3 regions of the Jeotgalicoccus sp. WY2 genome follow, and region 1 is predicted to be linked to each of the others. Evidence: riboswitches for the same ligand, from Rfam matches in the RefSeq annotation. Region 1 holds a riboswitch; each other region holds the start of a gene.
The links. Region 1 has a riboswitch for thiamine pyrophosphate ahead of thiD (bifunctional hydroxymethylpyrimidine kinase/phosphomethylpyrimidine kinase). Riboswitches for the same ligand answer to the same signal wherever they lie in the genome.
Positions count from the first base shown of each region.

Region 2: linked by a shared signal. The riboswitch ahead of G4D76_RS08610 (ECF transporter S component) and the one ahead of thiD (bifunctional hydroxymethylpyrimidine kinase/phosphomethylpyrimidine kinase) in region 1 are both predicted to bind thiamine pyrophosphate.
Region 3: linked by a shared signal. The riboswitch ahead of tenA (thiaminase II) and the one ahead of thiD (bifunctional hydroxymethylpyrimidine kinase/phosphomethylpyrimidine kinase) in region 1 are both predicted to bind thiamine pyrophosphate.

Region 1 is NZ_CP049818.1:975,242-982,760, forward strand. It holds partial or broken gene G4D76_RS16735 (FtsW/RodA/SpoVE family cell cycle protein) at 1-342, shown strand, start outside; gene G4D76_RS05780 (Lmo0850 family protein) at 382-531, opposite strand; partial or broken gene cls (cardiolipin synthase) at 652-2,131, shown strand; partial or broken gene yidC (membrane protein insertase YidC) at 2,307-3,168, opposite strand; gene thiE (thiamine phosphate synthase) at 3,265-3,717, opposite strand; gene G4D76_RS15860 (hypothetical protein) at 3,752-3,880, opposite strand; gene G4D76_RS15865 (hydroxyethylthiazole kinase) at 3,880-4,128, opposite strand; gene G4D76_RS15870 (hydroxyethylthiazole kinase) at 4,131-4,619, opposite strand; partial or broken gene thiD (bifunctional hydroxymethylpyrimidine kinase/phosphomethylpyrimidine kinase) at 4,648-5,441, opposite strand; TPP riboswitch at 5,513-5,612, opposite strand; gene G4D76_RS05810 (ABC transporter) at 5,752-7,218, opposite strand; gene G4D76_RS05815 (ABC transporter ATP-binding protein) at 7,215-7,519, opposite strand, start outside.
Region 2 is NZ_CP049818.1:1,477,955-1,485,473, reverse strand. It holds partial or broken gene G4D76_RS08635 (HD domain-containing protein) at 1-578, shown strand, start outside; partial or broken gene gltS (sodium/glutamate symporter) at 831-2,032, shown strand; gene G4D76_RS08625 (hypothetical protein) at 2,091-2,309, opposite strand; partial or broken gene ggt (gamma-glutamyltransferase) at 2,440-4,194, opposite strand; gene G4D76_RS08615 (6-pyruvoyl trahydropterin synthase family protein) at 4,359-4,769, shown strand; TPP riboswitch at 4,841-4,932, shown strand; gene G4D76_RS08610 (ECF transporter S component) at 4,991-5,572, shown strand; gene G4D76_RS15990 (ATP-binding cassette domain-containing protein) at 5,574-5,735, shown strand; gene G4D76_RS15985 (ATP-binding cassette domain-containing protein) at 5,825-6,973, shown strand; gene G4D76_RS08600 (energy-coupling factor transporter transmembrane component T family protein) at 6,966-7,519, shown strand, end outside.
Region 3 is NZ_CP049818.1:1,086,049-1,093,567, forward strand. It holds gene G4D76_RS06405 (MFS transporter) at 1-432, opposite strand, end outside; gene G4D76_RS06410 (hypothetical protein) at 573-761, opposite strand; gene G4D76_RS06415 (hypothetical protein) at 887-1,057, opposite strand; gene tenA (thiaminase II) at 1,200-1,880, opposite strand; TPP riboswitch at 1,960-2,056, opposite strand; gene G4D76_RS06425 (four-helix bundle copper-binding protein) at 2,145-2,471, shown strand; gene G4D76_RS06430 (serine hydrolase) at 2,515-3,288, opposite strand; gene G4D76_RS06435 (hypothetical protein) at 3,403-3,756, shown strand; gene G4D76_RS06440 (YsnF/AvaK domain-containing protein) at 3,783-4,136, shown strand; gene G4D76_RS15885 (hypothetical protein) at 4,173-4,298, opposite strand; gene G4D76_RS06445 (hypothetical protein) at 4,370-4,663, opposite strand; tRNA gene G4D76_RS06450 (tRNA-Thr) at 4,687-4,757, opposite strand; gene G4D76_RS06455 (diacylglycerol/lipid kinase family protein) at 4,874-5,803, shown strand; gene G4D76_RS06460 (hypothetical protein) at 5,822-6,499, opposite strand; gene G4D76_RS06465 (hypothetical protein) at 6,547-7,038, shown strand; gene G4D76_RS06470 (benzoate/H(+) symporter BenE family transporter) at 7,398-7,519, opposite strand, start outside.

The DNA of each region.
Region 1 (7,519 bases):
AAAACCATACCGATTTCATCTTTACGATTATCGGCGAGGAATTCGGTTTTATCGGCTCAACTATTGTAATTATCGTACTGTTTATGCTGATTATGCATTTAATCCGTATGGCATTTATGGCAACTGACAGCTTTGCATCGTATTTTGTTATCGGCTATATTGCTTTACTGGTCTTCACATTATCCAGAATATCGGCATGACAATTCAATTGCTGCCGATCACCGGCCTTCCTCTGCCGTTCATCATTACGGAGGAAGCGGATTGTGGTCAAATATGCTCGCTGTCGGAATTCTGCTCAGCATGTATTTCCATCACCTCAGTAAAGGCGCTAAAAACATATAAAACTGCTGAAGGGGATTACCCTCCTCAGCAGTTTTTATTTTAAATATTATTTTCTTTCAGTCTGAGTTGATCTTTATTTGCTATGCGGTTCATAATTTCAAATCTTGATTTCGAAACCGTCACTTTAACACCGAGTTCATGCAGCATCTGGACGACTTCTTTTACTTTGCTTTTGTCGTTTTTGCGCATATTGACACTCCCTTTTTATAGCTAACTTAATTGTACTCGTTGCTATAATTATCTATACTTTTCAGGCATTAATTATTACAGACTTATTAATTTTTTAAATTGCAAAGAAGGTGGACACCTATGACGATACCAATTTGGAACATTTACATCACAGATGCTACTTTAGTAACAATCATTACTGTCATCTTATTTATAATTAACTTCCTTTTAGCCGCCGGACTTGTCTTTCTTGAACGCCGCAGCGCCCAGAGTGTATGGGCATGGATTTTAGTCCTGTTCTTTCTGCCGATTGTCGGCTTCGTGCTCTACATGCTTTTCGGCCGCACAATTTACCGGCAGGAACTTTTCAAACTTGATGAAGATGACAAAGTCGGACTGGAACATCTGGTCAGTGAACAGCTGGAGGAAATCAAACATAACCGTTTAACATTTTCAAACCCCATTGCAGAGAAACATAAAAAACAAATTCATATGCTTCTTTATAATAACCAATCATTTGTGACAAGCAATAATGATGTAACGACTTTTACTGATATGCATGAAAAATTCGATCAGATGTTAAAAGATATTGAAGCTGCTGAAGATCATATCCACTTCCAGTATTATATTTTTAAAATGGATAATATCGGCACACAGCTGTATAAAGCCCTGCTTCAAAAACAAAGAGAAGGCGTCTCTGTACGAATTCTTTATGACGACATCGGTCCCGGTCTTTATCGCTTAGAAACTTCAGCGATATACGCCATGCCGGAGGTTTGGTCGAGGCATTTTTCCCGAGTAAACTCCCGTTAATCAACCCGCGTATTAATAACCGGAATCACCGTAAAATCGTCGTCATTGACGGCAGGGTCGGATATATTGGCGGTGCCAACGTCGGTGATGAATATCTTGGCCGTGATCCGAAGATGGGTGATTGGCGTGATACTCATCTCCGCATCGAAGGAAATGCTGTTAAATCATTGCAGCTCCGCTTTATGCTGGATTGGAACTCGCATGACACGCGCAACAATATGAAACATGAAGATCATTATTTCCCTGAAATTGACTCTGTCGGCAAGACAACGATGCAAATCGCTTCGAGCGGACCGGATGAAAATTATCAGCAGATTAAATTCGGATACCTGAAGATGATTTACAGAGCACAGCATACGATTCATATTCAGTCGCCCTATTTCATCCCCGATCAGTCAATAATGGAAGCAATTCGTATCTCCATATTATCCGGCGTGCGGGTTAAAATAATGATTCCAAGTTTCCCTGACCATCCATTCGTTTACTGGGCGACGTATTCAAATGTTGCCTCTCTGATGAGAATGGGTGCTGAAGTATACATGTATCAGCCGGGCTTCCTCCATCAGAAAGTATTTATTATCGATGATGAAGTTGTGTCAGTCGGAACGACAAATATTGATAACCGCAGCTTTTTTAAACTTTGAAGTCAATGCATTTATGTACGGCGAGAAGGAAGCGACGAAACACCGCAAAATATTTGAAGATGATATTAAACATTGCGAAATACTCACAGAGGAAATATGAAAACCGAGGCTTCCGGATAAAAATGAAAGAAGGCCTTGCCAATTTAATATCACCGATACTGTAACGTATCTTATCCCCTTTAGCTTATATGAGCTTCAGGGGACTTTTTGTGCGGATTACTATTGAATTACGGCGGGCTATCACTACCGTAATTGAACATGTCGCCCGGATAAAAACATCTATGCAACAAAAAGAGCGGAAGCCTCTTCGGGTTCCGCTCTCAAAAATTTAATATTTTTTTATTTTTTACGTTTTTTCTTAGGCTTAACTTTAGCGTTTTTAACACGTGCTTCTTTTTCTGCCTGCTCACGTTCGTGTGCAGCGATAATCGGAGCCATTTCTTCGTTAACTTTCTTACGATAGAACGTGTTACCCGCCCAAGTTTGGAATATCAGGAAGATACCGCCGACTGCCCAGTATAATGGGAGTGCTGATGGTGAAATTGCTGAAATCCAGATAATCATTATCGGTGAGATGTACATGAACAGCTGCATTTGTTTGCGTTGCTCTTCTGCTACATATCGTGTTGATACCCATGCCTGAATCGCGTATACAATACCTGCAATTGCAACCATGAAGTAGTCTGTTTGTGTTAAGTTCATCCATAAGAAGTCCGGATGAGAAGTGATTCCGCCTTCTGAAGGGAATCTTAATGCAAAGTATAACGCCATAACAACCGGCATTTGTATAAGAATAGGTAAACAACCCATGTTCAGCGGATTTATATCATGCTTCTTATAAAGACCCATCATTTCCTGCTGGGCTGCCATTTTTTCTTCCTGTGTCGTCGCAACTTTAACTCGCTGCTGGATTGCTTCCATTTCAGGTTTGACAATCTTCATTTTTTCTCTCATCATCATCTGATTTTTGTATGTACGCATCATGAATGGGAAAATTGCTAGTCTCACAATCAGCGTGATGACGATAATAGCCAGACCATAGTTATTGTCCAGATTATCTCCTAGCCAATGCAGTAACGTATCCATTGGCTGGACGAGTGTTATAGAAGAAGCCGTCTCTATTCTCAGGTTCGGAATAGTCACACCCGGCGAGGAACAGTACGAGTACCATAGTCGCTGGTAATAGCCACTTTTTAATCATTTCTTCACCTCTAAGTTTTATCTCACATAAAAAATTGTACCATAATAAATGTGTATAAAAACCAATTTCATAGTATCCGTACAATATTTCACAAAGTTACTGCAACAAAGCTGTCACGGTTTGTTCAATATTATCCGATTTGGTAATCGCCGAGATAACACAAATGCCGTCTGCGTTGTTTTCGAGGCAGGATTTATAGTTTTGTTCAGTTATGCCGCCTATTGCTGCAGTCGGCAGTTTTGTTCTGTTCACTACTTGTTTTAAACCATTTGTACCGATAGCATCTCCGGCATCATCTTTCGATAAAGTGCTGAATACCGGACCGATGCCGAGATAAGATACTCTGTCGAGGCTGCTCGCTTCAAGTTCCTTTACGCTGCCAACCGATAAACCGATAATTTTATCGTTAAAATAGTCAGGCAGCATATCAGGTTCCATATCATCCTGGCCGATGTGAATGCCGTCTGCTTCGATTTCTTCAGCCAGTTTTACATCGTCGTTAATAATAAATGTCACCTCGTATTGTCTGCACAGCGACTTAATTTCCATTGCAAAATCTTTAAGGTCTTCGCCTGTTTTAATATCACTGCCCTTTTTCCCGCAGCTGAAAGCATGTCACACCTGACTTGAATGCAGTTTCCAAATCTCCGAGCGGATTTTTAAAACTGCCGGAGCTCGCTATCAGATATAATCTCATAATTTCTTTATTCATTAATAGTTCACTCTTTTCGCAGTGTAGTCATCTTCATTAAAATTATAAATTTCATCGATAAGCTGAACCGCAAATGTCCCGGGCCCTCCTGCTGATGCTGCTGCTTTTTCAGCTGCTATATTATACAGGCTTACCGCATTAACAATACTATCCGCCTTGTTTTCAACAGCTAAAAAGGATGCTGCTATTGCACCGAGCACACAGCCGGATCCTGTAATTCTTTCCTGATAATGATGACCGTTGTGCATTACTATATCTGTTCACCGGTAACCAGTGCATCTGTTTCACCGGTAACCAGCACAGGCACGTGTAATACCCCATGTGCCGCTTGGGCAATATCAAGAGTATTTCCTTCAATAATAGAATCAACACCCTTAGACACAGCTTCCCGGCCGCTTAATGCATGTATTTCCCCAGCATTGCCTTTAACCAGCGCAATGTCATAATCACTCAGCAGTTTATCCGTTAAATTTCTGCGAAAAGCCGAAGCGCCGTAGCCTACCGGATCCAGTACCACGGGAATATTATACTGATTAGCATAGTTCGCCATCTTTTCATACAGCATTACTTTATCTTCCGAGCATGTGCCAATGTTTAACAGCAATGCGCCCGCATGTTTTAAAATATCCGCCGCTTCACTTTTTTCACCGCTCATAATCGGAGATGCGCCGAGTGCCAAGAGACTGTTTGCAGTAAACGGCTTCACGACATCATTCGTAATGCACACAACGAGCGGCACGTCTTTTTTAACTGTTCTATCATTATAATTACTCCCCTTTATAACTGAAATGGTTCACCGGTCCGCTGCCTTTGCCGATACCTGGTGAATTTTGTATCGCATTGGTAATATACGCTTTACTCGTTTTGAACGCTTCATCAATCGTCCGGCCTTTCGCAAGCTCCGCAGTTAAAACTGCCGAAAACGTACAGCCTGTTCCATGAGTCTGATCCGTGTCGATGCGTGCTGCTGTTAATGTTGAAATATTTATACCGTCATATAAATAATCAGTCGCATCACCTGACAGATGACCGCCTTTAATAATGACACTCTCTGCGCCCATATCATCAGTGAATATTTTCAGCGCCCGGTGAATATCTTCTTCCGTCCGGATTGTCATCTTTGTAATCGCTTCTGCTTCGTGCAGATTCGGCGTCACTATCGTTGCCAGAGGAATCAGCGTATCAATCAGCGTCGACATCGATGCGTCCGTCATCAAGCGGTCCCCGCTCGTTGCAATCATTACCGGATCCATTACGTAGGGAATATTGTATTTTCTAATGTAGTCCGCAATTACAGTCATCATATCCGCCTCGGCGACCATTCCGGTCTTCATCGCATGCGGCACTTCATCTGAAAATATACTGTTCAGTTCTTTGTCGATAAAATCCGCCGGCACGTTGTAAACGTCCTGCACCCCGAGTGTGTTTTGCGCCGTCAGTGATGTCACCCCGCCGCCTTCCGAAACGCCCGTGAATGCATTGCCTTAAGATCTGCGAGTATTCCTGCACCGCCTGTCGGATCAGTGCCTGCAACAGTTAAACCAATTGGAAATTCAACCATAAAATATGTCCTCCTATAATAAAAGCCCACTTCCCGGGGCGAAGTAGGCAGAGTAGATTCAGAGAACTTCCCTGTAATCATCAGCACTTCCCTACGCCAGCATGATCTGGATCAGGTGAAAAGGGACAAGCATTCGCTATCTCAGCCGTATCGGCGCCCCCAGTGGGTTTTATTGTTTTTATTGACACAAGCGTAACACAATTCTTTTAAGCATCAAAGCAAATTGCGGCGCTTAAATACAGCCGTTCCAATCATCAGAAGCATAATGCCAAGACCCGCAATAATTAAGACTGCTGGAATATCCATACTTTCATAAGGCATATTGCTTAAATAATAAAATGGACTGAGCATTAAATACTTCATCGATATTGATCAGTACGCCGAAATAATTCGCAAAGAATATATAAGCTGCGTAGAGCCATGCTGCAAGATGAAGTTTTTTAGAAATGCCGGCAAAAAGTGCAGATACTCCTATAATAAATATAATGCCCGCACTGTAATTTACAGCAGAAAGCACATAATCTTTAATCGTAATACTTAAATCATCAACATTCATACTCGCGAGATACATGCCGAGTATGGTGAGGAGAAACGATGAAACACCGGCAGCAACTCCGTACAGATAATGTGTGATAAACACTTTCGTGCGGGACACTTTCCGGTTCATTGTACCAGCGATAATCACTTCAAGACGTCCGTCTTTCTCTTCGTTAAGCATGCGCCCGGTAATCATCAGAGCAGGCACCGCAGCCATCAGCGCTGAAATAACGAGCAGCATGCTGATAAAGAACCCTGCCGCATCATTGCTGCCGAGCGACTCCCGGAGCATATCATTTTCTCCGATTAGACTTTCTAAATCACCGAATATGGATCCGTACGACAAACCGGCAGCAAATAGTCCGATGAGCCAGCTGATTATCATTACTCTCATATTAATAAAAGCTAATTTCGGATAACTGTATATTTTTCTCAAATTCTTTTCCTTACCAATTTTTATATAACTGTCTCCGATATCCCGCTTTAAAAATAATACATAGCTGAGTATTATCAAAATTAAAATTACAGTGAACGGTATCAGCCATATTTCTCTATTATCTCCATATACTTCAATCCGGGACAACCAGTGATATGGTGAAATTACAGAGTATGCTGTATTCATGACATCGGTCACCGCGCGGTATAAATAAAATATAATCAGCAGTGACAGAGCGATGCCGAATGTCATATCTCCACTGTCAAATAAATTTCCGATTACAAGAGTCATAACGAAAAACAATAGACCAAACAATGCCAGTCCAAGTGCATAGTATAAATTTCCAGTAATAGAAAGCCCTTCGATATCATACAAGCTTAAACCGCCGAATAATATAATAAAAACAAGTGAATTTATTAAAATTCCGCTCATCAGCTGAGACGTAACAATTGTCTTCTTGCTGATACCGGCACTAAGTACATACTCTGTTAATCCTGACTCTTCAGCTCTCCGGGCAATACCGTTCGCAATCAAAATACCGAACAGGCCGTGAAACAGTGCCATAAACATCAGCATCTGGTGACCGAACATAACAGCTGATGTATAATCTCCGCCCGGTACCGGTCCAATCAGCGCAACCATTGCAGGATTATCGACGGTCATTTTCATACCTTCCTGCTCCGCCGCGGTACTGTACAGCCCGTTAAATACCGGCGGTACCGATATCGACAAACCGCACAATGCAAATATCCAGAGCGCTGCTTTCATTCTCAGATTTTTCATCAGCAATTTAAAATAAGTCATTTTGCGCCCTCATAATAGCGCATGAAAATATCTTCCAGCCGCGGCGGTGCCGTCGTTAAATTTTTCAGATTATATAATTTTAAATACTTCAGAAATTCCGGAATTTTATCATTATCGATAAACAGATGATATCCGTCAGGTGACTCGGAAAATTCATGAACGAAACTGCGGTGTTTTAGTGCAGTAATATCATCATCCGTCTCGACAATGTATTCCATTCTGGTAATATGCCGCAGTTCTTTCATGCTTCCCGACTCTATAATTTCACCATTTCTAATGATCGCAATACGGTCAGCCAGCT
Region 2 (7,519 bases), 500 kb from region 1:
CAAGATCTCGTTCACGAATACGGTAATGAATTAATTTGGAACCATTCTAACAGAGTATATCTATTCGGTGCTGTTAAAGGGGATCAGGATAAAGTGAAGTATGATCATGAACTATTATACATCAGCGCACTTTTCCATGATTTAGGTTTAACAAAACAGTACAGCAGTGATGATTTACGTTTTGAAGTTGACGGTGCGAACGCAGCACGCCAGTTTTTAAACACTCATAATATCACGACACAGCAGATTCAGCTAGTCTGGGACGCGATCGCACTTCATACTACACCGGGTGTTGCGGAGCATAAAGAGAGCGAAGTCGCACTTCTTTTCCACGGTGTCGGCATGGACGTAATGGGGGATAACTTCGATCAGTTGAAGAAATCAGAAAATCTGTCGTTCAAAAGTTTCCTAGAAATGATTTTAAAAATGATATTATTCAAGCATTTTACGATGGAATTAAACATAAACCGGAAACAACATTTGGTAATATGAAAGAAGATGTTATCAAGCACTTCCAGCCTGACTATGCGAATGATAATTTCTGCACATGCATTCTTCATTCCAAATGGGAGAGTTAAAGGATTTAGGAACTTAACACTCAAAGCAATGTAATGCATAGCGTTACAAAACTATGCCATGCGTTACAATGATTATTTAAATCCCGCCCGAGCTGCTAAAGCTCCAGCGGGATTTTTGTTTATCGGCAAAATGTATGCGTTCACAAAAACTACATAATTTACTGCAAAGATGTAAAAGTTATTGTTGGTTATTCTTCAGTTATAGATTAGAATAGGTTTTCTGATTGAATTTTAAATGATGGAGGATGGGATATGGAATTAAATTTAGTGACATCATTATTTTTAGCAGTGATAGTTTACCTCATCGGTGCTTACTTAGTTAAAAAAATACATTTTTTAGATAGATACTCTATACCGGCACCAGTTGTCGGCGGTCTGATTTTTGCAGTGTTCACATTGATAATGCACACTGCTGGTTTAGTTACGATAACTGTTGATACTTCTCTACAGTCTTTATTTATGATTATATTTTTTACAACAGTCGGTTTAGGTGCAAGTTTTAAACTTATTAAATTGGGTGGAAAACTACTTGTGATTTATTTACTTGCCGCAAGTTTTTTATCAATTGTACAAAATACTTTAGGTGTATCCATAGCAAGTCTGCTTGGTATAGATCCGCTGCTTGGTCTTATGGCTTCTTCTCCTGCGATGATCGGCGGGCACGGGGGTGCTGCGGCATTCGGTGAAACAATTGATGGATTAGGAGTACAGGGTGCGACAACTGTCGGGATTGCTGCGGCGACACTCGGCCTCATCGCCGGCGCGTATTTGGCGGACCGGTTGCACGCTTTATGATTAACAAGCACAATCTTAAGAGTAACGAACCCAAGTTCGATGCTGGCGATTATGAAATTCCTGTTCAGAAAAAAGAAAATAAATTTACAATCGATCAATTCTTTATATACCTTGCCATTATTACATTTGCTATGGCTCTCGGCACGTATATCGGAAGTATCTTCTCCGATTTAACTGGAGTTATTTTACCCGATTATGTAGGTGCGATGTTTGTTGCGATTGTCGTTAGAACACTTCTCGATGCTTCACAGGACAGAATATCATTTAATTTCGATACGACTGTAAACGATAAAATCGGTGCGGTTTCTTTAGGTTTATTCCTATCATTCGCATTGATGAGCATAAAACTGTGGGAACTCGCTGATCTGGCACTGCCGATTCTGCTGATTGTTTCGGTTCATGTTATCTTCATTATTTTATATACGATGTTTATCGTCTACAGACTGCTAGGGAAGAACTATGACGCAGTCGTGATGATTAACGGTATGATCGGGAGTGGATTAGGTGCAACTCCTACAGCTATGGCTAACATGGATGCAGTTACATCTAAGTTCGGTTCTTCGAAGACCGCTTACTTAATCGTACCGGTCGTTGGAGCATTCCTTATTGATATCGTTAACATTCCCGTTATCGTGTTCTTCATAAACTTATTCAGCTAAACAAAAAGCCGGGATATCCCGGCTTTTTTATGCGTATTTATCTCCCTGTTCAGATGCCTTATCCCGTAGCTCGTAATAGTATAATACGCTTGTCATCGCCTTCATCCACCATATTTGCATCTCTTGCCTCATCAGGCTTACCGAGATTAATAATATAGTCATCATCCGTCCATTTATTTACTGCACCTTTAATTAACTGTCCCGCTTCTGTCTTAGATGCATAAAGCACTCCTGCTGCGAGCCCTGCTCCAATAATAAACTTTGTTCGTTTACGCATGATAAATCCTCCTTAAAAGATTAGTTCGCAACTGCCTTTATTTATCTATTCCCGTTTTAGAGAAGTTCATACCAAAAGCATAGAAGTTATTAAAAAAGATGAACCGAAAAATCCGGTTCATCTTTAAGTATTAATTCTGTGACTGCAGTCCAAATGCTGCACCATTTCTGTTTTTGTCAGTAGCACCTGTAAACTCTCCCGTTTCCGGATCAATTTGAATACTGCTGACATTGCCTATAGGTTCAGATTCCTCTTCAAAGTTATGTCCCATCTCATTAAGCTGATTAATTACTTCCTGCGGTACGCTTCTTCAAATCTGTATGATTCTAAATCACTCGTGAAGATCCGCGGTTCTGTTACAGCAGAATGTACATCGAGTTCATATTCATACGTGTTGATAATTGTCTGAAGAACTGACGTTATAATCGTCTGTCCGCCCGGTGATCCTGCAGTCATTGAGGGTGTTCCATTATCGAATACAATTGTCGGTGTCATGCTGCTTAACGGACGCTTGTTGGGCTGTACTTCATTTGCACCGCCCGGTTCAGCATCAAAGTCTGTCAGTTCATTATTCAGCATAAATCCATATTCAGGTACCATAATACCTGAACCAAAAACCTGCTCAATCGTTGTAGTATACGATACAACATTGCCGTACTTATCCGCTACAGAAAAGTGAGTCGTCTGGCCGTCAACTTTATCGCCCGGCTGTTCGACATTATCGACCTCATCTGTTCCTTTCTGATACTTCCACGGATCTCCCGCTTCCGGTTTCTCATTAACTTCATCCATACTGATTAACGCTCTGCGCTCATCGATATAATCGGGATTCAGTAATCCTTCAACAGGTACATCCACAAATTCTGGATCCCCTGCATATTCAGCACGATCTGCATACGCCAAGTGCATCGCTTCTGCTAATAAATGATATTTCTCCGGAGAATTTATACTGCGATAAATCAAAGTCATCTAATATACCAAGCATCTGCAGCATAAATACCCCGCCGGAGCTTGGAGGAGGCATTGTAGCAATATCATAGCCGTTAAACTCTCCCCAGATTGGTTCATCCCATGTTACTTCATAATTTGACAGATCTTCCGCTGTCATTGATCCCCCAAATTCCTGAACTGCATTTGCGGCAGCCTCGGAAATCTCACTGTTATAGAAGTAATCAATGCCATTATCTCTGATTAGACTTAAAGTCTTCGCTAAATCTTTCTGCACCAGCACGTCACCTTCAACTAACGGTTCCTGTTCATTAAAAAATACTTCACTGGCAGCAGTAGCCTGCAGTTTATCAGCGTTATCTGCAATTTGATTAGCAAGGAAATCGTCTATAGCAAACCCTTCTTCGGCAAGAGATACAGCCGGAGCAATCAGTTCTGCCATATCAATCGTTCCCCAGGATTCATGTGCTTCTTCCAGACCTCGCAATGTTCCCGGAACTCCTACTGATTTACCGCTTCTGACGCGTTCTTCAAAAGGTAAAGCTTCTCCTTCATCATCAAGGAACATTTCAGAATCAGCACCGCCAGGTGCACGTTCTCGGCTGTTTATGATAGATGTTTCTCCCGTTTGCTCTTCATATACCATCATAAAACCGCCGCCGCCTATGCCTGACATCATCGGTTCAGCTACAGTTAAGACGTATTGCATTGCAATCGCTGCGTCCATTGCATTCCCGCCTTTGGCAAGAACATCGTAACCTGCCTCTGAAGCAAGCGGATGTGCGGATACAACCATCCCTTCATGAGCTGTTGCCACATCATTTTCTTCTGTGTAATCAGGTTCATACGCTGCCCCTGATACTGCTGGATTCGCTGTCGACATAAGCAGTAACGCTAAAGTAAGTATTGTTCCAAAACGTTTTAAAAATTGTTTCATACAATTCCCCCTTGTTTTGAATAAATGATGTAAGTCTTTCGAAAAACGAAAGGATTTTATTTAAGATTATCATAACAGAAAATTCTGTCAATAATATGACGCATTTGAAAATTGGTATTGTGATTGGGTATAATTAACTAAATTGATTTTTAAAGGGGTATTAAATGAATATTAACGATATACAGCCGCCTGAAAAATTTAAATATTTTAATGAGAAGGTCATTATTCATAAAAATTACGAATTCACATGCGACAATCGGATATTTTTTTCAAAAACTGTGTTTAAAGATTTAAAAAATCACCGTTACACATTTAATTTGGAAATATCTTCTATGGTAAACGACACTGGTCTCGCGACTGATTTCCATTTAATCGATAAAATTTACGATGAACACATCGCTGTTAAACTCGATAACTGTCTCCTCAATGAAACACTGCCTGCAATGAATACAACAGCAGAAAACATTGCTTACTGGCTGTTTGAGCAGTTTGATAAAAATCTGCCTGCTGATGATGAACTGCTCAAAGTAACGCTATATGAAACTGACAAACAGGGGATTACCATCATTAAATAAATGCTACAAATAAATGCTGCTTCACAAATTCACATAAGTGGACTATGATAGTGATAATCAAATAATGAATTCACCACCACTGGGGGCGTCCGCATCGGACTGAGATTGACCCTTATCACCTGATCTAGATTATACTAGCGTAGGGAAGTGGCATTTTTATATGCACACCATTCCGTTAGTGGTGTGTTTTTTTGTTTGAAATTTATAACGGAGGCTTCAACATGGCAAAAAGAAATAGTTTAACACTCACTGATGTTTTAATTACTGTTGTTATTGCGCTCGTTTTCGCTGTAATCTACTCTCTATGGGGTGGAATTTACACAATTCTGCAGCCGTTTGGACTGCATTTAAATGAACTGGTCTACGGCATGTGGTTTATCGCTGCAATTGTTGCTTATTTAATTATCAGGAAACCCGGTGTTGCACTGATTGCGGAATTCGCAGCAGCTTCCGGTGAAACGATTGTCCTCTTACAGTTTGATATTTCATTGATTATGTACGGGTTAATACAGGGCCTGGTCTGCGAACTTGTTTTTATGTTCTTCAGATATAAAAGCACGAGTCTGATGACCGCGGTTCTTGCTGGTATCGCAGCAGCATTATCTACACTGCCGCTCGACTGGTATTATGGTTATCTTGGACACCTTGAGACATGGAACCTCGCACTAATGTTCAGTTTTAGAATACTAAGCGGAGCGTTTGTTGCGGGTTGGCTCGGGCATCTGCTTTACAAAGCGCTTAAAGAAACCGGCGTTTTAAAGTTTGTCGGTCAAAGAGCTGATAATTCACATGAAGGATTATAGTATGTCAAAAATCGATATCAAGAAACTGAATTTAAAATTTCCTGAGGCACCATCTAAATTGTTTACCGATTTGAATATTTCAGTTAAATCAGGTGAGAAAGTACTGCTCCTCGGTCCAAGCGGTTCAGGGAAAAGTACGCTGTTACATGTAATGGGCGATTAATCCACCAGGTCATCATACGCCGATGAAGCTGAACCTAAACATCCTAAAATAATGCTTATGTATTTCAGGACCCCGATTCTCAGTTCACTATGCCGACAGTTGCAGAAGAGCTCGCTTTTATTTTAGAGAATAGAAGTATTCCAAAAGAAAATATGGAACTAATGATGATGGAAGCACTCGGGCAGACTGGACTCGATGTACCTTTGACATTAAATATTAATAATTTATCCGGCGGAATGAAGCAGAAGCTCGCTATTGCTTCAGCACTGCTGCAAAAACCGGACACTCTGTTTCTCGACGAACCGACGAGCATGCTCGATGATGAGTCTGCAGCTTCACTATGGAACGTTATTGAAGGAATCTGGAGCGACCGGACCGTTGTTATTGTCGAACACCGTGTCGACTATATATGGGATAAAGTGGACCAGGTCATATTGATGAACGATAGCGCCCAGATTATTCATGAAGGGAAACCTGATGATGTGCTGAAGCACCATAAACAGCTCTTAAATGATTATGGTGTCTGGCACCCCGATTCATGGCAGGATGCACCTGTATTCGACCTGATAAAGCCTGACAATGAGGCGTTGCTGGAATTAAAAAACTTACACATCGAGCGGCGCGGAATGGACATTCTGAATGTCGATCATTTAACTATTAAAAAAGGTGAATGGGTTACGCTCGAAGGGAAAAATGGCACGGGGAAATCAAGTCTGCTGTCAGCTATAATGAAACTCATTCCTGCAGATGGTGCTGTTTATTATAAAAGTAAACGTATTAAAAAAACAAAGCAGTTTGCAGGTGAAGTGTACCCCGTATTTCAAAATCCGGAGCTGCAGTTTATTACGCATAAAGTTTTCGATGAAATATTTATTAATATGGAACCGCATTTTGAATATACCGAAGCAGTGCGCCAGACTGAAATCATTTTAAAACAGATGGGTCTTAACAGTGTGGCACATCTTCATCCTCTGGAAATTTCCACAGGGCAACAGAGACGGTTAAGCGTCGCTACAGCTCTCGGCGGTGTGCCGACAGTGCTGCTGCTGGATGAACCGACATTCGGTCTGGATCAGAAGCATGCATTTCGCCTGCTCCGTATGTTTCATGAAATGACTGCTGTCGGTACGACGATAATTATGATTACGCATGATGAAAATATTAAGATCCGCTATCCCGGCAGACGTTTAATTATTGAAAATCAGATGCTCAGGGAGAAGATGACAGATTATGTTTGAAGCAGTTAAAAAATATAAGACGTTTATAGATTATGCAAACCCGCTGACTAAAATTCTGCTCGCAGCAATACTTTTCGTTATGGTGATCTTTATTCATAATCCCAATGTTCTGTTTCACCTAACAATGCTGATGCTCCTTATGCTGCTCATCTTAAGCGGTGTAAAATTGAAGTATCTGATACTCCTCCTGATATTCATTTTTATATCCGGATTTATCTCCAGTCTGTATATGATTTTTTACGGTGAAGGGTCAGAAACGCTTTTTCGCTACGGCATTATTCATATAACAGAGGAAAGCTTTATCAGAGGGATTCACATAACGATGCGCGGCGTTACATTGTCGTTATTTGGAGCGTTAGTCATATTTACATCAAAAATTACCGATGTATTTTACGCACTGATGATTCAGCTGAAAGTGAAACCGAAGTATGCCTATTCTTTTATGGCAGCAATAAGGATGGTTCCGATTATTATTACTGAATACTTCCAGCTCAGACAAGCGAGGAAAGTCAGAAGAGCACTCATTCATAAAAGTATATTTCCGGC
Region 3 (7,519 bases), 110 kb from region 1:
CGACCAGTAACTGAGCGCTTTGCGGCGCTGCTCGCCTTCAAATATGTTATTAAAAATTGAAATAGTTGCCGGCATAATCATTGCTGCCGAGAAGCCCTGAACAATACGTCCGATAATTAAAAATGATGTATGGAATGGCAGAATAATAATGATTGACCCGATAATACTTAAGAAAATACCGATATAAGTAATCTTCGTATAGCCAATCTTATCTGCGATGTTTCCTGCTGCGACCATGAAAATCCCGGTAATCAGCGATGTTAAACTGACAGACAGGTTAATAATACTGCGGCTCGTCGTGCTGTAAGTTGCTTGAACTTCAGGTGCAATGTTTAAAAATGCTTGGGCAAACAGCCCGTAAGTCAGGATGGATAAAATAACACCCAGTATTACCTTATTAGGGGTTTGCGCTTTCATAATTGTCTGAGACAAAATTCTCATCTCTGTTTTTGTTAGATTCCCGTCCATTATAAATGAAAACGCTTAAAATTATTTGCTGGAACATTGAAAGTCACAAAAAAGTCATTCTGATTAAAAAAATGCCGCCGAACCCGGCAGCACCTAATCAATTATTAATCATCATCTTCAATTTCGCTGTCTTCTTCATCATCGTCGTCGGAATCGTCGAGCATATCGTCTTCCATATCAGACTCTTCGACGCCCGTTTCTTCAACGCCTGTGTCTTCATCTTCTGTATCCTCGCCGCATGCCGCAAGTGCGAGTACTGCGAGCATTGTTGAAACAACTGCGAATTTCTTCATAAGTCCGATCACTCCTAATTTCTGAATTAATATGTATATACCCATAATTTGATGATTTAACACCGCAGAACTATAAGAAATTGCCGCAGGTTAAACACCCGCGGCAATATAATATTCATTTTTATTTAAGCACCATCGTCTTCAGTTTCTGTACTTTCTGTATCTGTTTCAGTCTCTGTACCTTCCGTGCCTGTTTCCTCAGTTTCTGTTTCAGTACCTTCTTCTTCTGTTCCTCCTCCGCATGCTGCAAGTGCTAATACGCCTACAAGTGATCCGACAGTTAAAAGTTTCTTCATCTAAAGTTCCAGCTCCTTAAAAAGTATAGTAGATTCCAGACTGATCATTGATGTTACTGTCACCATACCTCAGATAAAACATCTATATGCATAATTTACCGACCCTTAACAATTTCGAAAACTTATGCAAAATCATAACCAGCTATAAGTTCAGCTGAACAGGCCATTCTTCACGCGCCTCACACATATCCCAAAACATATACTCATACAGACTCGTTTTTACGACAATTTCCTCGAGCTGCTTAAGCTCGCGCTCCGGTTTCCCATCAGCAAGTTCATTCAAAAGGGTCATCGCCGTACCATTTAATTCGCTGAAATCCTCACCGGAATAAGTATCAACCCACTGCTTATAAGGATTACTTTCCAGATCCGGGTTTTTATCGGCTAACGCTCTGCCGATATAGTTATAACTCCACGCACAGGCTAGTAAACACGCGGCCACAGACGCCGCATCACCCCGCTGTGCATGATTCAGCATATAGCTCGTGTAAGCCGTGTTTACAGCAGAAGATTCCGTCCTAAGCAATTCGCTCTCTTCAATACCGAACTCCGCAGCATATTTTCGGTGCAATTGCATCTCGCCAAACAGCGTCCCGTGAAGCATTTCAGAAAACATATTCATCGTCTGTAAATCCGGCGCTTTTTCGGCACCGATTGCCATCAGCCTTGAATACTCAACCAGATAGACATAGTCCTGCTTCAGCCAATGCTGAAACTTATCTACTTCGAGCGTACCGTCACCTAGCCCGGTCACAAACGGATGGCGAAGATATCCATTCCAAATATCCTCCACACTGTTCCATAGTCTGTCAGTAAACTTCATTATATTATCCCCTTTTCTTTTCAGCTGAAGACGATAAAAACCCGAACCTCATGAGAAGGTCCGGGCTGAAATTTTATACATATATCAGCTCAGACTTCCCTGCGCAGGTACTAACCTACAGGTTCAAAGGGTCGATATTATCTCTCAGCACTCACAGTGCGCCCCCAGCCGTTTATATTTTTTTACACATCCACTGTACTACAGTTTAAAAGATTTTGCTTCGGGAATTAATAAATTGTATATAATTTTAAGGAGGAATAATGAATGGCTCACGAACAGCATCAGCAATTACTTAAGACACTGCACGAATGTATGGAAGCGTGCAATCATTGTTTCGACGCGTGCTTAAAAGAATCGGACGTAAAAATGATGGCGGAGTGCATTAGACTGGACCGCGAATGTGCAGACATGTGTGCATATTTAGAACAAGCAATTACGAGAAATTCACCATTTGTTAAAGAACTTGCAGGCGTTTGTGCGACGATTTGTGAAGCGTGCGGCACTGAGTGTGAGAAACACGACCACGATCATTGCCAGCAATGTGCGAAAGCATGTTTCGAATGTGCAGAAGCGTGTAAAGCAGCGGCGTAAATTAAATTGCAAAAGGCCGGGACAATTTGTCCCGGCCTTTTTTCTAATCCATATATTTTTTAAATATTTTACCAAGCTCATTCAGGAAATGTTTGCCTTCTTGGTTCGATGGCCAGTTATTTGAGAACACCGAGAACAGCAGCTGTTTGCCGTTAAGCTGAATCATGCCGAATTCATGCTCGAGCGCTGTCACAGATCCTGTTTTCGACGCGATAAATTCGGCCTCTTGGTCTTCATCGATATTAAAAAATCCGCCGACTCTGTCGTTAATCTGCTGTTTTTTCATAACTTCAAAGAATGCCTGTCTGAGTTCTTCCGGCAGCACATCATTTTCTTTAATGACGTACTGCATCGACGTGAACATATCAGCGGCAGATGTTGCGTTGCGTTTTCCTTCATTAATGCCTGTCGTGTCATAGTAATTACGTGCGAGTGTTGTGTCATGCAGACCGAGTGCTGTAAAACCTTCGTTGATCCGCTCGATGCCGATATTATCAATCAGCATGTTGGACGCAGTATTATCAGACACGATAATCGACAGTACAATCGTATCCCATAACGTCAGGCGTTTAACGCTCTGAAGCGTATGAAGTACGCCGCAGCCCCCGACCTTTTTTCCGACCGTAAGTGAAATATCTTCATAGTTATGAAAATGCTGCTGCAGATTAATTAAGCTGATCGGCACCTTTATCGTGCTGGCAGAAGGATATACCTGGTGTTCATTATGTACGTACACCTTATTATCAAACTGAATCTTGTAAGAAATATCTTTCGTCGGCTGGCTTTCAATCAATGCGTTGATTTCATCTATAAACATCTAGTCATCTCCCCCTGTTGCTGTTTAAGTAAAGAGTATCACAACAAGGTATCCGTTTGCACTTAGTCTATACGGGGAATAAAGCAGTAATAATTTACATGGAGGTTTGACATTATGGGGCAAATTGAATTGATTGCAAATGAACGTCATTTACAGGAAAGATTGCAGCATTACAGAGATTTAAAAGTACCCGAGAACAAATTAACTGTGGTGTCGACTCGCGGTTATGAGGATTTCCTCTTGGATTATCCGGGAGTGAACGAGCGTATGACTGCCGGAAACACTTTGGAAGAACTGCTTATACAGCTTGACGGCAGCCAGCGTCTCACGATGACGAATCAGGAACGTGAAAATTATTCGAACGCTCTGAATAATGGAGAACTGCTGTTTATATTGATGATGAATCTGAACTGGATACACCTGAAGGCGAAGAAACATTTGAACTTCGTGAAGAACGGCTTGCAGTAAATAAAGAGAAAGTCCAAACAGGAGAAATTGTCGTTGAGAAATATACGGATTCAAAAGTTGAAGAATTTGATGTCCCTGTAAATATGGATAACGTCACGGTAGAACGCCGTGCAGTTGAAGGCGAGCCTTTGTTTGAAACCTATAACAATACAGAAGACTCGGATGACGACCTCGGGATTATTCGAATTCCGGTAACAAAAGAACGTATCAGAGTAATTAAGGAACATGTGGTAACAGAAGAAATTGTAATTACAAAAGAAGTCGTTGAGAAGATGGAGCATGTATCAGGCACTGTGAAGCATGATGATATCAGAGTCAATGAAGTGAAGAATGAAGACGTTAAGGTCAGAGAAGTAAAGAATATAGATATTGATAAATAATAAAAATCCGGACCTCTTTGAGGACCGGATTTTTCTCTATTTCTTCTTATTATTCTTATTTGTATAGTTGGAAATAATCGGCTTAACGTAATTCATCACTTTTTCTCTTTTAACAGGATCTTTCATTGTTTCCTTAATTACTCTAATAATTAAGTTCTTCATATATTAACCTACAATCTTCTATTTAAATTTTCTTAATCTTATCATGAAGAGGCATTAAAATAAAAGATTACTTATTCAGGACGCTGATTCTGTACTTTTAAATTCAGCCCGAAGACGATAAATGAAATAATCACAAGAATCAGCATTACAAGACGATAGACTTCAAATGATGGATCTATTCTCATAATCATAAATAATTCAAAGAAAAACCAGCCGGCTGTTACAGTAATGAAAGCTGCCTTAAATGCCTTTGCCAGCATCTTCTCTTTCACTTCCTTACTGAGCCCGGTATCTTTAAAAAACTGTCTTGCAATAACAATTGCGTAAATCAAAACAATAAGGAGCACTGCACCTATTGTAATCATGTTGGGTAGTCTCCCTTTTCTTAAGCCGACAGCGAGAATCGAACTCGCATTTCAGCCTTACCATGGCTGCGTTCTGCCATTAAACTATGTCGGCATGTTTTTAGTATCAGCTTTTACTATAGTATATTCTCCGTGTTTTATCTACCCCAATCTGTTCTGCTGCTGCGGTATAATAAGTGTTAGAGACTTATACAGAACGGAGGGTGGAATATGAAGAAGGCATTGATTATTATTAATAAGACTTCAGGCATGGGTAAAAAAGCACGGCTGGAAGAGGCACTGATCCGCAATTTAAAATCGCAGGATTATGAACCGGTTATCAAATATACGGAACCGACCGGGTTCGAAAATATACTTGCGGCACACGCTGCAAGCATTGATCTAATCGTTGCTGCAGGCGGTGACGGGACCATCAGTGAACTCGTCAGCATTCTTGGCAAACATAATATTAATCTCCCTGTTGCGGTGATTCCCGCCGGCACGGTTAATGACTTTGCCAGAGCCAATAACATTCCGCTCAATCCGATTCTTGCTGCTAAAGAATTGGATACAACCCGCACAAAAACAATCGACACGATTAAAATCAATGATACGTATGCAGGCTACATGGTGGCATTCGGCAACTTTATGACATCATTTGCGAAAGTAAACAGCTCGGTAAAAAATAAAGTGGGACGTATCGCCTATCTCATTAAAGGAATCAAAACACTGATAAAGTTAAATCCATATCGCGTGAGTATTAAAATAGATAAACTGGAGATGGAAACAGACTCTGTGTTTACACTTGTCTCTAAAATATCGTCAGTCGGCAGCGTCGAGAAACTGCTCCCTGAAGCGAGACCGGATGACGGACTGCTTCATATACTAAATATCGAACCGATTAATATTAAAGACATCGTGCAGCTGATCTATATGGCGTTTACAGGAAATATTACAAATCATCGGAAAGTGATGTATTTAACAGCAGAACAGGTCGAGATTTCGACAAGAGATTTAACTGAAATGAACATCGATGGAGATTTGCACGATTATAAAGATGTGAAAGTATCGGTGGTTAAAGACAGTATGTCACTTGCTGAAAATAAAAACCAAATCATTGCTGATAAAAATCCCCTGCCCCTTTGTTTATTTCTAAAATAAAATTGAAAGATACTGCTTCTAATCAATAATTTTAATTATTTCTTTATATACTGACTCTAGGCTATTATCTAAAAAACTTCCTGTAGCCTGGCTTATTCTTCCTTCTTTATCGAATTGAAAATTATTTTTACAACTCACAATAAATTTCCCTAGTTGGCTCATTAGTTTATCTAAATGATTAACTTTATTATCAACAGAGACAAGATATCCTGGGTGTTTCTTCAATTCCAATAATGTTCTTTTACTCATATTCAATTGTTCAATGAACATTTCATCAATTTTTTCACTTTTCAGTTTCATGGTATTTAAATGGTTAATAAGCTTTTTTTCACCATTAAAATATGCGTAGGAGTAAATATTTCCAGGCATTTTTTCCTGTAAAATTATTTTTAAGTCTAGTACTTTAATTTCTTGTTCTACCTGAAAAGAATAAACCTCTTTCCTTTTCACTTCTTCTCTTTCTTCTCGTGAAATTTTCAATGCTTTATCGCCCGATATTTTCGCACCTATTAAAGCACCAAAAAAAGTAGAGAATACCCCAAGAAATGTTAATGCTACATGGGCACTTTTAAATATCATTTGATTATGAGCTAGTTCATTAAAATTTAGTGTCCAGATAAATGTAATAAATACTATTAGTAGTATAATTATTATAGATGTAAGTACTGATGTTTCAATTTTTCTTTCGTCTTTCATGATTGCTCCTTTTGAAATATTTTATAAAATTAGAAAGCGTGATAAATTTGACCAAGAATAGTCTATCTAAAAATGATATTGGGATGTCTCTAGCAATGGCTTTCTCTTTAGTAAGTGTGTTGCTAATTTGGAACCCAGATTTCATCTCAGCTATTTTACCAACCGATATTATGAATTACATAATTGGTGGATTATCCGGCTTTATTGGGGTTATTGGTTTTCTTTCAGAAACAGGGAAAAGTGAAAACAATTTACTCAAAAGCATAACTACATTGTTTTTTGCTTCATTGTCAATTTTAATTGGTTTGTTTTTCCCATACATAATTATACTTATCTTTGGAAAAAATATAATAGTATACATTATAAATTATCTTTATATTTTTCCTTTCTTATTCTTATTCACAATATGTATAAGCTACTTGTTTAAAGGTATACAAAATTTACTAAAAGAGTTAAAAACTCAAAAGCTTCTGGGAATTACAAAATTAGTTGGTATACTCGGTCCATGTTTAACAGTCCTATTACAATTTAAGAAATAATAAACATTTTTTGAATCAAACGCTTTTTAGTTTATTTCCTGACGACTTTTGCCAGAATTGTTCCAATCACAGCGCCATACCGGTGCCTGACATAAAATATGAAATTCCCGATACAGAAATAATATAGTGAAAATGACTGCCATTGGTATTTGGAATTCCCAACGCTTGTTCTCATCGTTGAAGCAATACCCCTAGTAAAACAAAACCTGCAAGCATCGCCATTAATGCTTCCGGCAATTCAACATCAGCACGAGTGCCCATGCAAACAGTCCGAGATCACATAATAATACTTGATATGACTGAAGCAACGTAACGTTTATCAATCTCACCCGACTCTTCATCAGAAGCGATTGTCGTCATCATTCCTGCAACGTTGGCCGACTGTCCACCAAAGAACTTGTAAATATCGACAGAATCCCGCTCACCGTTAAAATATTATTTGTCGGTGCATGATAACCGCTGCGTTCAAGCGCACCGACAG